Regions from separate parts of the Amycolatopsis endophytica genome, predicted to be linked through region 3. Evidence: riboswitches for the same ligand, from Rfam matches in the RefSeq annotation. Region 3 holds a riboswitch; each other region holds the start of a gene.
The links. A riboswitch is a leader RNA that binds a small molecule or an ion and turns the genes downstream of it on or off. The one in region 3 is predicted to bind thiamine pyrophosphate.

Region 1 (4,666 bases), 420 kb from region 3:
GCGAACACCGTGAACCCGTCGGCGACGAGCTGCTCGGCCGCGTCGAGGGTGTCGACCGGATCGGGCAGGAGCGTGCGCTCGTCGGCGTGCACCTCGAGCTTGATCAGGTCGGTCTCCAGCGCCTCGCGCGCCAGGCGCGCGGTGAGCACGGCTTCGGCCGCGCTGCGGCAGCCCGCGGTGTTCGGCAGGAGCCTGATGCCCAGGCGGCGCAGCAGGTCGAGCACACCCGAGCCACCTTCGGCGTCGGCGCGGCGCAACGCGACCGTCGTCAGCTCGGTGCCGGACGCGACGAGCGCCCGTTCCAGCACGGACAGGTTCGCCGCGCCCCCGGTTCCGATGATCAGCCGGGAGTCGAGCTTGTGTTCCCCGATCACCAGCTGGTCGCCGTCGAACATGATCTCACCCACCTTGTACCGCCGTCAGGATCTCGAGCCTCGCGCCCGCGCGCACCACCGTCTCCGGCCACGCGCCGCGCCGGACGACTTCGCCGTTCAGCGCGACCGCCACACCGCGATCGGGTGCGTCGACCGCCTTGAGCACGTCGGCCACCGTCGCGTTGTCGGGGACCGCCTGCCAGGCCCCGTTGACCTGCACTTCCATCAGACTCCTCCGGTTTCCAGGCGGGCCGGGTCCGCCGCGAGCGCCTCCTCGGGCGGTTTTTCCCCGGCCAGCCAGGCCAGCACGGCGTCGGCGGTGACCGGCGCCATGAGCAGACCGTTGCGGTGGTGCCCGGTCGCGGCGAGGACGCCGTCACCCAGGTCACCGATGAACGGGAGCGTGTCCGCGCTCGCCGAACGCAGTCCCGCCGCCGTTTCCGTGAGCTCGTACTCGCCGACGCTCGGGAAGATCCGTTCGGCGGCCTCGATGAGTTCCCGCACGCCCTTGGCACTGACGGTCTCGTCGAAGCCCGCCTCGTACTGGGTCGCGCCGAGGACGAGTTCGCCGTCCTCGCGCGGCACGAGGTACACCGGTCGCCCCTCGACGACAGCGCGAACCGTGCGCGTGGGAGGTGGCAGGCTCGTGCGCCTCGCCCGCAGACGGAGGATCTCGCCCTTGAGCGGACGGACACCGCGCGCGAGCACGGGGTGCAGTTCCGCGCTGCGGGCGCCCGCGGCGACCACGACGGCGTCGCACCGGACTTCGCAGTGCGCCGTGCGCACGCAGCCGGGTTGGACGGCGACCGCCCGGTCGCCGGTGAACTCCGCACCGTGACGTAGTGCGGCGGTTTCGAGGGAGCGCAGGAGCTTGCGGTTGTCGACGGCCAGGTCGCCGGGCACGAGCAGACCGCCGCGGACCGCGCCCAGACCGGGTTCGAGGGAGCGGAGGGACCTGCCGGTGACCTGCTCGACCTCGCGGCCGACCGAGCGCAGGTACGCGGCCTGGATGTCGAGCTGGTCCGCGTCGGCGCGGTCCAGGGCCACGACGACAGTGCCCGCCTGCGACAGACCGGGGTTGCCACCGTCCGCCGCAAGCGCTTGCGCGAACTCCGGCCAGCGGTTGAGGGACTCCTCCCCGAGGGCGAGGGCTGCTTCTTCGCCGGGCCAGGCTTCGGCGAGTGGGGCCAGCATGCCGCCGGCCACCCAGGACGCGCCGCGGCCGGGCGCGGGGTCGACGACCGTCACCCGGTGCCCGGCTGCCGCGGCGCGCCAGGCCACGGACAGGCCGATGACCCCGCCGCCGACGACCGCCACATGATGGTTGCTCATGAAGATCACGCTCCCTGCGCCGGCATGATCCGGATCAGGTTCCACGGTCGGAGCGCTGGCAGCTCCCTCTCAGCCCGTGGCTCGGGCTCCCGTGCGGACACCTCCACCCTAACGTGCGAGATAGGGTCGGGGCCATGCCAGGGCTCAGTGGTGACGAGATCAGGAAGCGCCTCGACGTGGCACGGCTCTACCTGTGTACCGGGGACCGGCCGGACCTGGCCGAGTTCGCCGATGCCGCGCTCGCGGGCGGGGTGGACATCGTTCAGCTGCGGGACAAGCGCGAGGGGGCCCCGCTGGAGGCCCGTCAGGAACTCGCGGCGCTGGAAATCCTGGCCGAGGCGTGCGCCCGGCACGGGGCCCTGCTGGCGGTGAACGACCGGGCGGACATCGCGCTCGCGGTCGAGGCGGATGTGCTGCATCTGGGCCAGGACGATCTGCCGGTGCCGGTCGCACGCCGCATCGTCGGCGAGGAGCCGGTGATCGGCCGCTCGACGCACGACGTGGACCAGGCCCGCGCGGCGTCGGTCGAGGCGGGCGTGGACTACTTCTGCACCGGCCCCTGCTGGCCGACGCCCACGAAACCGGGCCGCCCGGCGCCGGGGTTGGAACTGGTGCGCGCGACCGCGGAGTCCGGCGTCGCGCGGCCGTGGTTCGCCATCGGAGGCATCGACGGCGAGCGGTTGCCGGAGGTGCTGGCGGCCGGGGCTTCACGGGTGGTCGTGGTGCGGGCGATCACGGAAGCAGCCGATCCGGAGGCAGCTGCGCGGGGGTTGCGGACCCAACTGGGGTGACGGCCGGGCGCCGACTCGTCTGAGTCGGCGCCCGGCCCGGTTCCGTTGCCGGTTGAATGGGACGCTCACCGAGCGATGAACGGACCGTTCATCGACAAGATCGCCAAGCACTCCACCTCCCACCGCGCCCGGTCCCGCTCGCTCGCGAAGCGCGCCCGCCCACGCCCTGTGAGGGGGCTCGCTGGCCGAAGTCGGGGCCAGGGGCGAAGTCGGGACTCACAAACAAAAACGGGTCCTTCGCGACCGAAACCGCGAAGGACCCGTTCCCACGGCCCAATCCCACCGGCGCCCACTACCCACAGCGCCGGTCCACGCACTCGGCTCAGGGGCTGCTCGGCGCCGTGGTGACCGTCTCCGAAGCGCCCGAAGGCTCTTCGGGCACGCTCGTGCTCGGGGCGGTCGTCGTCACGGGGGACTCGGTTTCCTCCGTGCTCGACGACTCCGTCGGCGTCGCACTGGTGGTCGCGGGGGCCTGTTCGTCGTCGGCGGATGAGCTTTCCGTCACGGTCGTCACCTGGGTCGACGTCGTCTCCACGCTTTTGCCCGATCCGCCGACCACCCGGCCCAGTGTGGTGCCGTCCCCGCCGGACACGGTGCTCCCGGTCGCCGCCTCGAAGCCGGTGATCGCCAGCATCCCCACCACGAACGCGACGACACTCGTGGCCCCGATCAGGGTCCACCGGTTCTTCCACCAGGGCTTCTTCCCGTCGGACGGCGGTTCCTCCAGATCACCGCCCACCGCCAGCGTCTCCGGCCCGGCATCCTGCGGTTTCGGGATGAAGACCGTCTTCTCACCACTCCCGGAGCCGCCCTGCCCGGCCATCGGAATGCGGCGCGTGGTGCCGGACAGCGGCGCCGAAACCGGGTGCACGATCCGCGTCCGTTGCACGTCCGGCCGTTGCACGTCCGTCAGCTGCGTCGCCGGTCTGCGCTGCGGCGCCCCGTTCTGCTGATACCTGATGAGCGGGTGCGTCGAGCGCGGCGCGGCTGTCGGCGGGATGATCCGCGTCTGCTGCCGGTTCTCCGACACGGCCAGCAACTCGGCCGTCTTGCGCGCCGCCGCGCGCGTGCGCCGCAACGACCGCAGGTACAACTCACCGCCCACCGTCGTCACGATGCTCGCGACCCCGGCACCGATGACCGTTCCCGCCACACCCAGCGTGGAGCCCAGGAAGGCAGCCGTCACGGCCGCCAGCGCCGACGCCAGCACCTGCGCCGGAGACAACCCAGCCTTCTTCTCGCTGCTCTCTTCCTTCGCCTCGCTCATGATCGCGGTGTGTTCGCTCTCCCTCTCGATGTGACCCCATCGTGTCCAACGTGTTTGTCGATTGAGATGCTCCCAGCGTTGCCGGAAGGTGACGCAGGCCACTCTACATCGTCCACATTGGACAAATCAGGGTTCACAATCCCTTGACATCAAGGGATCTTGGGGAGCTACGGACGCGAGAGCGTCGTCACGAACTTGTACCGGTCGCCGCGGTAGATGGACCGCACGAATTCGACCGGTTTGCCGTCGGCGGCGAACGAATGCCGGGACAGCAACAACATCGGAGTGCCGACGTCGGCTCCGAGCAGATCCGCCTCCTGCGGTCCCGCGAGCGCCGTTTCGATCGTCTCCTCGGCACTGTCCATTTCCACTCCGTAGTGCTCCCGCAACACCGCGTACAGGGAGCCCCCGGCGGACACGTGCTTGCGCAGGCCGCGGAACCGGCCCAGCGGCAGGTGCGTGGTCTCCAGCGCCATCGGTTCCCCGTCGGCGAGCCGGAGACGGCGCATCCGCAGCACCTTCGCGCCGTTGCGGACGCCGAGCAACTTGGCCAGCTCTGGCTCCGCCGTCAGCTCCTCGACCTCCAGCAACCGGGACGACGGCTCGCGCCCCTTCGCCCGCATGTCCTCCGTGTAGGACGACAGCTGCAGCCGCTGCGCCAGCTTCGGCTCGGCCGCGAACGTGCCCTTGCCCTGCACCCGGTGCAGCCGGCCCTCGGCGGTCAGGTCCGCGAGCGCCTGCCGCACGGTGGTGCGGGAGACCGCGAACTCGGTGGCCAGCGCGCGTTCGGTGGGAATCGGCGACCCCGGCGGCATCGTCTCGAGCAGGTCGAGCAGGTGCTGCTTCAACGCCCAGTACTTCGGTTCGCGCTGACCGCGCGTGGCTGACTCCAACATGACCGA
Region 2 (4,666 bases), 410 kb from region 3:
CCGGCCTCGATCGCTTCCACAGTGGACAGTCCGTGTTCCTCGGCGTACTTGCGGACGTCCTGCGTGATCCGCATGGAGCAGAACTTCGGCCCGCACATCGAGCAGAAGTGCGCGGTCTTGGCCGGTTCGGCGGGCAGGGTCTCGTCGTGGAAGGACCGCGCGGTGTCCGGGTCCAGCGAGAGGTTGAACTGGTCGTTCCAGCGGAACTCGAAGCGGGCCTTCGACAGCTCGTCGTCCCAGTCCTGCGCGTACTGGTGGCCCTTGGCCAGGTCCGCGGCGTGCGCGGCGATCTTGTACGTGATCACGCCGGTCTTGACGTCGTCCCGGTTGGGCAGGCCCAGGTGCTCCTTCGGCGTGACGTAGCACAGCATCGCCGTGCCGTACCAGCCGATCTGCGCGGCACCGATGGCCGAGGTGATGTGGTCGTAGGCCGGGGCGATGTCCGTCGCGAGTGGACCGAGTGTGTAGAACGGGGCTTCGCCGCAGAGCCGTTCCTCCAGCTCCACGTTCTCCTTGATCTTGTGCATCGGCACGTGGCCGGGGCCCTCGATCATCACCTGCACGTCGTGCTCGCGCGCGATGTGGGTCAGCTCGCCGAGGGTTTCCAGCTCCGCGAACTGGGCGCGGTCGTTGGCGTCGGCGATCGAGCCGGGCCGCAGGCCGTCACCGAGGGAGAAGGTGACGTCGTAGTCGCGCAGGATCTCGCACAGTTCCCGGAAATGCGTGTACAGGAACGACTCCTGGTGGTGGGCCAGGCACCACGCGGCCATGATCGAACCGCCGCGCGAGACGATTCCGGTGACCCGCTTCGCCGTCAGCGGGATGTAGCGCAGCAGCACGCCGGCGTGCACGGTCATGTAGTCCACGCCCTGCTCGCACTGCTCGATCACGGTGTCCCGGTAGACCTCCCAGGACAGCTTCTCCGGATCGCCGTCGACCTTCTCCAGCGCCTGGTAGATCGGCACGGTCCCGACCGGGACGGGGGAGTTGCGCAGGATCCACTCGCGCGTCTCGTGGATCCGCTTGCCGGTGGAGAGGTCCATGATCGTGTCGGCGCCCCAGCGGGTCGCCCACACCATCTTGTCGACCTCCTCCTCGACCGAGGACCACACGGCCGAGTTGCCCATGTTCGCGTTGACCTTCACCAGGAAGTTCTTCCCGATGATCGCGGGTTCGCTCTCCGGGTGCCTGTGGTTGACGGGGATGACCGCGCGTCCCGCGGCGACCTCGTCGCGCACGAACTCGGGCGTGACCCGCTCGCGCGCGGCGATGAACTCCATCTCGCGGGTGATCACGCCCGCTTTGGCGAAGCCCAGCTGCGTGTTGTCGTCCCTGGACACGATCCAGTCCGCACGCAGCGGTGCAAGTCCATTGTGGACGTCGATCGTCACGTCGGGATCGGTGTACGGGCCGGAGGTGTCGTAGACGTCGAAGTGATCGCCGTTGGTCAGCTCGATACGACGGGCCGGAACCCGGAGCCCGTTCTCGGTGTGGTGGTAGACCTTCCGCGATCCGGTGATCGGCCCGGTGGTCACGGTCGGGGCGACGTTCGTGCCGTTTTCCAGCATCGTCACTGAAATTCCACTCCCTACGCCGGCATTACCCGGTCAGGTTCAGCGGTCGGTGACGCCGGGTCCCCACGGACACCAGTCACCCTCTCAGCCCGCCAAGGCGCGAGCTCCCGCGTTGTTCGGTTGTCCTGCCGACCATGCCACGCCGCGCGGCAGACCTCAAGGGCGCGACCGTGAAACCGCTCACCCGGGCCGGCGTTTCACACCGGTGTGAGGGCTTAGGTTGACGATCATGCGAACCTCCGCCGCGCTGATCGCGCTGGGTGCCTGCCTGTTCGTGGTCGTCACGGCCGAGACGCTCGTGATCGGGTTGCTGCCCGCGTTGTCGGCGGACCTCGCGGTGCCGGTGCCGTCGGCCGGGTTGCTGGTGGCGGGGTACGCGCTGACGGTGACCGTCGGCGGGCCGCTCGTCACGGCGGCGACCCTGCGGGTGCCGCGCAAGGCCGCGCTGCTCGGGCTGGTCGTGGTGTTCGCGGCGGGCAACGTGCTGGCCGCGACGGCTCACGGTTTCGGGGTGCTGCTCGCCGCACGGGTGATCACGGCGCTCACGCACAGCACGTTCTTCGCGATCGCGCTCGTGCTGGCCGCGTCGATGGTCCACCCGTCGAGGCGCGGATGGGCCATCGCGTTCGTCTCGACCGGCCTGAACCTGGCGACCGTCCTCGGCGCACCACTGGGCACTCTCGTCGGGCAGGCGTATGGATGGCGGATGTCGTTCTGGCTGCTGGCGGCGGTGGCGTTGCTCGCGATGGCCGCGGTGGCGCTGCTGGTGCCCGACGCCCGGACCGCGGCCCCGCGGCTGGGGCCGGAGCTGCGGGCGCTGGTGACCCGGCCGGTGCTGGTGCTGCTGGGGGTGACGCTGGTGACCGAGACCGGGTTCTTCGTGGCGTACACGTACCTGTCACCGATCCTCGGGCGGATCTTCCCGCCGGGCGGGGTGGTCGTGCTGCTGATGGTGTTCGGGGCCGGGGCGCTGTGCGGGAACCTGGTCGGCGGGCGGCTGGCGGACCGGTGGCCGTGGGCGTCGCTGCGGGCGCTGATCCTGGTGCTGGCGGTGGCCATGACGGTGTTCGCCGCCGTCGCCTCGCTGCGGGTGGGAGCGGTCGTCGGCGTGTTCGGGCTGGGGGCGGTGGCCTACGCGCTGGTGCCCGGACTGCAGACGCGGGTGGTGGTCGCGGCGGCCGGGGCGCCGACGCTGGCGGTCGCGGTCTACACGTCGATCTTCAACCTGGGCATCAGCGCGGGCGCGTGGCTCGGCGGACGGGCGCTGTCGGCCGGTGCCGGGCTGGGCGCGTTGCCGGTGCTGGGGGCGGCCGGAGTGCTCGGGGGACTGGCGGTGTCGGCACTCCACCGCCGCGACGGACGTGCCGGGGACCATGTGGCTGCCGCGGAAGACCGCGGTTGACCACGGAAAACGCCCTCCTGAGCTGCTGTTCCCATGACGGATGCCGCTCTTCTGGGGAAGCCGAGCGAGGAGGTGGGGCAGGTGAGCAGTGCCATGGTCGGTTACGGCTGGGAATGGGAAGCCCTGCTGCGTACCTGGCAGCAGCTCGACGTGCCGGAAGGGTGGCGTGCGGAGATCACCGAGGGGGGAGTGACGATGACGCCGCCGCCCGGCAACGGGCACAACAAGATCGCTAACCGGATCGACCGTGCTCTGCACCGCACGGTTCCGGATGACTGGGCCGTCCTGCAGGAACTCGGTATCGCCATCCGCGGGCTGAGCAGGCTCTAGAGCCGGACCTCGTCGTAGTGCGGGAGCAGGAGCTGTCGAACCGACCGGACAACGAGCCCGTTCCGGCCGAGACCGCCGAGCTGGTGGTGGAGATCGTCTCGAAGGGCAACGCCCGCACCGACCGGGTCGAGAAGCTGTGGGCCTACGCCCAGGCGCCGGTCCCGCTGTACCTCCTGATCGACCGCTACGCCGACCCGAAGCCGTCGCTCACCCTGTTCTCCGATCCGGTCGACGGGCACTACCGCCGGTCCGAGCAGGTCGCCTTCGGGGAGACCATCCACCTGCCCGAACCGTTCGACCTGAAACTCGGCACCGCTGCCTTCTAACCCGCCAGCTCGCTCGGCGTCGCGAACACGTCGACCATCGCGCCGTTGCGCAGCACCGTGATCGCCAGCCTCGTGCCGATCACCTCGCCGAACAGTTGTCTCTGGATGTCCTGCGCGTCGGCGATGCGTTCGCGGCCCACGGTCAGCACCAGGTCTCCCGGCCGCAGGCCCGCGTGGTCGGCCGGTCCGCCGCGCACCACCTCGACGATCCGCAGCCCGGCGCGCTGCCCGGTGTGCTCGGCGACGTCGTCCGGCAACGGCGCGGGCACTCCGACCACCCCGAGGTAGGCCCGCCGCACCCGCCCCTCCACCAGGAGCGTGTCGATGATCCGGCGGGTCGTCTCGTTCACCGGCACCGCCAGTCCCAGCCCGAAACCCGCGACCGCCGTGTTCACCCCCACGACCCGGCCCGTCGAATCCGCGAGTGCGCCGCCCGAGTTGCCCGGGTTCAGGGCCGCGTCGGTCTGGATCACGTTCTCGATCACCCGCCCGGCGCTGCGGGTGCGCACCGGCAGGGACCGGCCCAGAGCACTGACCACCCCGGCGGTCACCGAGCCCGCGAGCCCGAGCGGGCTGCCGATCGCCACCACGAGTTGCCCGACGACGAGTTTGTCCGCGTCACCCAGCCGGGCCGCGGCGGGTGCGTCCGAAGCGCGCAGCACAGCCAGATCGGACAGCGGATCCGCGCCGACCACCGTGAACCGCGCTTCGGTGCCGTCCGCATACGTCGCCACCCCGTGCGAGCCGCCGCCGACGACGTGCGCGTTCGTCACCAGGTGGCCGTCCTCCGCGAACACCACCGCCGAACCGCTGCCCCGGGGCATCCGCACGCTCGCCACGTGCGGGGTCACCTCGGCGGCCACCGAACTCACCGAACGCGAGTACGCGTCGAGGGCCTCCGTGTCGTCCACCACGACCACCACCCGTCACATCCGTGACCAGTGTGCGCTCGCGGGCACGCGGAAGCCGCTCCGTTCACCGAGGGCGAAAGCTCACTCCGAGCCGGGCAGCCAGGACAGCCCCGGCACACCCCA
Region 3 (4,666 bases):
TTCGATCGTGAAGTAGCTGAACAGCCGTCACAGGCGGGCGCCCAGGCTTACAGCATCGCCAGCCTGTCCGGAGTTCGCGTCGGCGCCGCCGGTGAAGAGCAGCGCCGGCTGGACGACCAGCGAAGCGAGCACGACGGCCGCGATGAGGCCGTCCACCAGCGGGAACGGTTCGAGCGGTGCCGGAAGCCATCGGGACGGAACATGACCCGCCTCGAATGCCGGAAGCCGAGGCGTTCACCTCATCGGTGCAAAAAGGCGAACCGCCCAGGCCGGGGGTGCCTGGGCGGTTCGTGAAAGAAACACCGGATCAGCAGGTCACGGACACCGAACCGCTCGATTCGAAGGACACGTGGACGTGGTCGTAGTGGTTGGCCGTGGCGCCGCCACGGTCCTCCATCGTCGACCAGCCGCTGCCGTCGTTGTAGCGCTGCCGCCAGATCACGTATTTGACGTTGAAATCCGACTGGTTCGCGAGAATGTACTCGGCGATCTGATTGCCCGTCGCGGTGTCGACCATGAAGTCGAGGGCCAGGCCGCTCGGGTGGTCGCTCGTGCCGGAACGGCCCGCCTTGCCGCCGATGTCGTCGACGTCGAACTTCTCCGCCACGTGGTTGCCCACCTGCGCGACGTGCGGCTTCGTGCCGGACAGGACCGTCGAGCAGGCGTTCGCGGCCTTCGTCGTGGTCTTCGGCTTCGTCGTGGTCGACTTCGGGGCCGACGTGGTCGTCGTCTCCGGTGGGGGCGGCGGAGTCGTGGTCGTGACCGGGGGAGGAGGCGGGGCCGGGGTGCTGCTCGACGTGCTCGCGGGGGCCGAGGACGCGGGCAGCGGCGCCATCTGCGCCGCCATGCTGGAGGTGTCCTGCCGGCTGAAGTTGCCGGTCAGCCACACCGCGAAGCCGAGCACGAACGCCGCGGCGACGCCGATCGCCAGTGGAACTCTCAGGGATTTCTTCTTGGATCTATGTCGGCCCACCATTGCGGAAGATCACCATTTTCGGGGAGGGGACTTGTCCGGCCGTTCGGGGGATGGCCGCCGGTCAGATTACGAATCGGACACGGGAAAGTCACCAACGAGTGTTCATCGACACAGATCAACAGAGCAGGAAAAAGGCCCGCCGGACACCGGCGGGCCTTGGACCTGCGGGGCTGTCAGCCCAGCAGGGCGAGCACGAGGACGGCGAGCAGGACGACGGCGGTGGCCACACCGTTGACCCAGGCGCGCTGGACGGACGAGATGACGGGCGTACTGTTCATGGCGACCTCGGGAGTGAGCAGGACCTTTCGCGCGTGACAGCGCACGCGGAGGCCCTACTGTTACTGCTCGCGAAACAGTGTGACCTAAATCACTCCGATGACTGCCGGTGGCGGGCCGTGTACCAGAACACGCCGCCCGCCGCGACGATCATCACCCCGAACGCCAGCGCCCCGACGACGACGGCCCGCGTCTCGCCCGGCGGGTCGACAGCGACGCTTCCCTGGCTGGTCCGTTCCGCGGGCGACGGAGTTTCGACCGCCTGCGCCGGCCCGGCGAGCAAACCCAGCAACACGGCGACGGCGGCGAACACACCGGCCAGTCGCGCGACAACCTTTCCCATACGTCTCCCTCCAACCGGAGCAACGCACGGGACCGGCCGCTCTGTTGCCGGTTCGCCCTAAATCACAGTGCGTCGATCGTGTTGTCGATCTGCTCGGCCAGCGATACGTCCTTCCCGGTGATCCCGCCCGCGGAGTGCGTGCGGCACCGGAAGGTGACGGTGCGCCAGCGGATGTCCATGTCCGGGTGGTGGTTGGCGCCCTCCGCGAGGTCCGCGACCCGGTTGACCACGGCGATGGCCTGCGGAAAGTCGGCGAGTTCGGCCGTGCGCTCCAGTGCGTCGCCCGCGCGCTGCCAGTACGGCAGCTTGTTGAGGGCCTCGGTGATGTCGGTTTCGCTGAGTAGTTCCGCCATGTTCTCCATGGTGGTACGGCAGCGGGTACGCTGCACGGTTGCCACGGGAGTCCGGTGATCCGGGCTGAGAGGCGGGTTCGTCCCGCGACCGTCCGCACCTGATCCGGATCATGCCGGCGCAGGGAGGCCCGACCTTTCTCGCCGGCCCTAGCGAGGAGTGGTCATGAGATTCCGCACGGGCGTTCTGATCGGCATGGTCGCCGCCCTGACCGCGGGCTGCACCCTGGCCGGCAACGACACGGACGACGCCGCGTCGACCGTCACGCTCGTCACCCACGACTCGTTCGCCGCGCCGCAGCAGGTGCTCGACGCCTTCCAGCAGCAGACCGGCATCACGGTCAACGTCGTCAAGAAGGGCGACGCGGGCGCGCTCACCAATGCGCTGGTCCTGACCAAGGCCGACCCGATCGGCGACGCGGCCTTCGGCGTCGACTCCACCTTCGCCTCGCGCGCGCTGGCCGAGGGCGTCTTCGCGCCCTACACCAGCCCGGAAGCCGACCGCGGCCCGCAGCGCTACGCCGTCGACTCGGAGCACCGCCTGTCCGCGGTGGACCTCGGCGACGTGTGCGTCAACATCGACACCACCTGGTTCGCCGAGCGTGGCATCCCGGAGCCCGCGACCTACGACGACCTGGTCAAGCCCGAGTACAAGGACCTTCTGGTCGTGGAGAACCCGGCGACCAGCTCGCCCGGCCTGGCGTTCCTGCTCGGCACCGTCGCCCGCTACGGCGAGCAGAACTGGCAGGGCTACTGGACCCAGCTCCGCAACAACGGCGTGCGCACCGCCGCGGGCTGGGAGGAGGCATACAGTCAGGACTTCTCCGGTTCCTCCGGCAAGGGACCGCGGCCGATCGTGGTGTCCTACGCGTCCTCGCCCGCGGCCGAGATCGGCGACGACGGCAAGCCGCGCACGAAGGCGCTGCTGGACACCTGCTACCGCCAGGTCGAGTACGCCGGTGTGCTGGCGGGTTCGCCCAACGCCGACAAGGCGCAGAAGGTGATCGACTTCCTGCTGTCGCAGCAGTTCCAGGTGACGGTGCCGGAGAACATGTACGTCTACCCGGCGCGTGCGGGTGTCGCGTTGCCCGCGTCGTGGACGGCGGCGGCCCCGTTGCCGCCGAATCCGGCGAGCCTGCCCGCCGAGACCGTGCAGGCCGGGCGTGAGCGGTGGATCGAGCAGTGGCGCTCCTTGCTCGGCCAGTGAGCCGCGCCGGGCTCGGGCTGGCGGCGCTCGCCGCGGTGCCGCTCGGGTTCCTGGTGGTCTTCTTCGCCTGGCCGGTCGGGGCGATCCTGCGGCTGGGTTTCGTCGACGGCGGTGTGCTCGACGCGCTGACCGAGGGCGAGACCTGGCGGCTGGCCTGGTTCACCGTCGCGCAGGCGGCGGGTTCGACGCTGATCGCGGTGGTCGCCGGGCTGCCGGTGGCGTTCCTGCTGGCGCGCGTCCGGCTGCCGGGTGTGGCCGTCGTGCGCACGCTGGTGCTGGTCCCGTTCGTGCTGCCGACCGTGGTGGTCGGCCTGGCCTTCCGTGCCTTGTGGACGGACGGCGGCTGGATGTCGATCGTGCTCGCCAACGCGTTCTTCAACGTCGCCGTCGTCGGCCGCACGGTCGCCGGGCTGTGGGCGCTGCTCGACACGCGCGCGGAGGACGCCGCCCGCGCGCTCGGCGCGTCCCGCTGGCGTGCGTTCCGGTCGGTGACGCTGCCCGCGCTGATGCCGGCGATCACGTCCGCGGCGGCGGTGGTGTTCCTGTTCTGCGCCACCAGTTTCGGTGTCGTGCTGATCCTCGGCGGTGCGCGGTACCGGACGCTGGAGACCGAGATCTACCTGCGCACCGAGAACCTGCTCGACCTGACCGGTGCCGCCGCGCTGTCGCTCGTGCAGATCGCCGCCGTGCTCGCCGCGCTGCTGCTCGGCGCGGCCGCGCGCAGGCGCCGGGAGAGCGCGCTGCGGTTGCGGTCGCGGCGGGAGACCGCGCGGCGCCCGGTCGGCGGTGAGTGGGCCGTGATCGGCGGAGCGGTCGTCGTGCTCGGGTTGCTGCTGACCCCGATCGTCGCGCTGCTCGTGCGCTCGGTGTCCACCGAGGACGGCTGGAGCCTCGCCGGGTACCGGGCGCTGTCGAGCACCGGCAACGACGGCACGTTGCAGGTGTCCGGCTGGGAGGCGGCGATGAACTCGCTGCGCACCGCCACCGACGCGACCGTACTGGCGATGATCATCGGGGTGTCGGCGTCGGTGCTGCTCGTGGCTCTGCGCCGCGCTCCGGGACGGCTCGCGCGCGGCGTCGGCGAATCGATGGACGCCGCGTTGATGCTGCCCCTGGGCGTGTCCGCGGTGACCGTCGGCTTCGGGTATCTCATCACGCTCGACGCGCTGCCCGGCGATCTGCGCACGTCGCCGCTGCTGGTGCCGCTGGCACAGGCACTGGTGGTGATCCCGCTGGTGATTCGCACCGTCCTGCCGGTGGTGCGCTCGATCGACGACCGGCTCAGGCAGGCCGCGGCGACCCTCGGGGCGAACCCGTTGCGGGTGTGGCGCGAAATCGACGTGCCGCTGACCCTCCGCGCCGTCGTCGCGGCGGCCGGGTTCGGGTACGTCGTCGCGCTCGGCGAGTTCGGCGCGACGAGTTTCCTCGCGCGCCCGCAGACCCCGACGCTGCCGGTCGCGATCGCGTCGCTCATCGCGCGTCCGGGGCAGCTCAACAACCAGATGGCGTACGCG

Region 1: it holds a riboswitch for thiamine pyrophosphate, as region 3 does, so the genes downstream of both, thiO (glycine oxidase ThiO) here and HNR02_RS14500 (thiamine ABC transporter substrate-binding protein) in region 3, are expected to answer to the same signal.
Region 2: it holds a riboswitch for thiamine pyrophosphate, as region 3 does, so the genes downstream of both, thiC (phosphomethylpyrimidine synthase ThiC) here and HNR02_RS14500 (thiamine ABC transporter substrate-binding protein) in region 3, are expected to answer to the same signal.

What each region holds. Positions count from the first base shown of each region.
Region 1 covers NZ_JACCFK010000001.1:2,496,083-2,500,748, reverse strand. Annotated here, with positions in the region: gene HNR02_RS12425 (thiazole synthase) at 1-395, opposite strand, end outside; gene thiS (sulfur carrier protein ThiS) at 400-600, opposite strand; gene thiO (glycine oxidase ThiO) at 600-1,706, opposite strand; TPP riboswitch at 1,701-1,809, opposite strand; gene thiE (thiamine phosphate synthase) at 1,841-2,497, shown strand; gene HNR02_RS12405 (hypothetical protein) at 2,820-3,764, opposite strand; gene HNR02_RS12400 (GntR family transcriptional regulator) at 3,932-4,660, opposite strand.
Region 2 covers NZ_JACCFK010000001.1:2,503,407-2,508,072, forward strand. Annotated here, with positions in the region: gene thiC (phosphomethylpyrimidine synthase ThiC) at 1-1,574, opposite strand, end outside; TPP riboswitch at 1,569-1,695, opposite strand; gene HNR02_RS12450 (MFS transporter) at 1,804-2,976, shown strand; gene HNR02_RS35420 (PDDEXK family nuclease) at 3,058-3,306, shown strand; gene HNR02_RS12455 (Uma2 family endonuclease) at 3,324-3,632, shown strand; gene HNR02_RS12460 (S1C family serine protease) at 3,629-4,543, opposite strand; gene HNR02_RS12465 (peptide deformylase) at 4,625-4,666, opposite strand, start outside.
Region 3 covers NZ_JACCFK010000001.1:2,914,434-2,919,099, forward strand. Annotated here, with positions in the region: partial or broken gene HNR02_RS36770 (hypothetical protein) at 1-31, opposite strand, end outside; gene HNR02_RS36105 (hypothetical protein) at 28-156, opposite strand; gene HNR02_RS14485 (VldE C-terminal domain-containing protein) at 308-976, opposite strand; gene HNR02_RS14490 (hypothetical protein) at 1,344-1,595, opposite strand; gene HNR02_RS14495 (4a-hydroxytetrahydrobiopterin dehydratase) at 1,658-1,948, opposite strand; TPP riboswitch at 1,982-2,090, shown strand; gene HNR02_RS14500 (thiamine ABC transporter substrate-binding protein) at 2,112-3,152, shown strand; gene HNR02_RS14505 (ABC transporter permease) at 3,149-4,666, shown strand, end outside.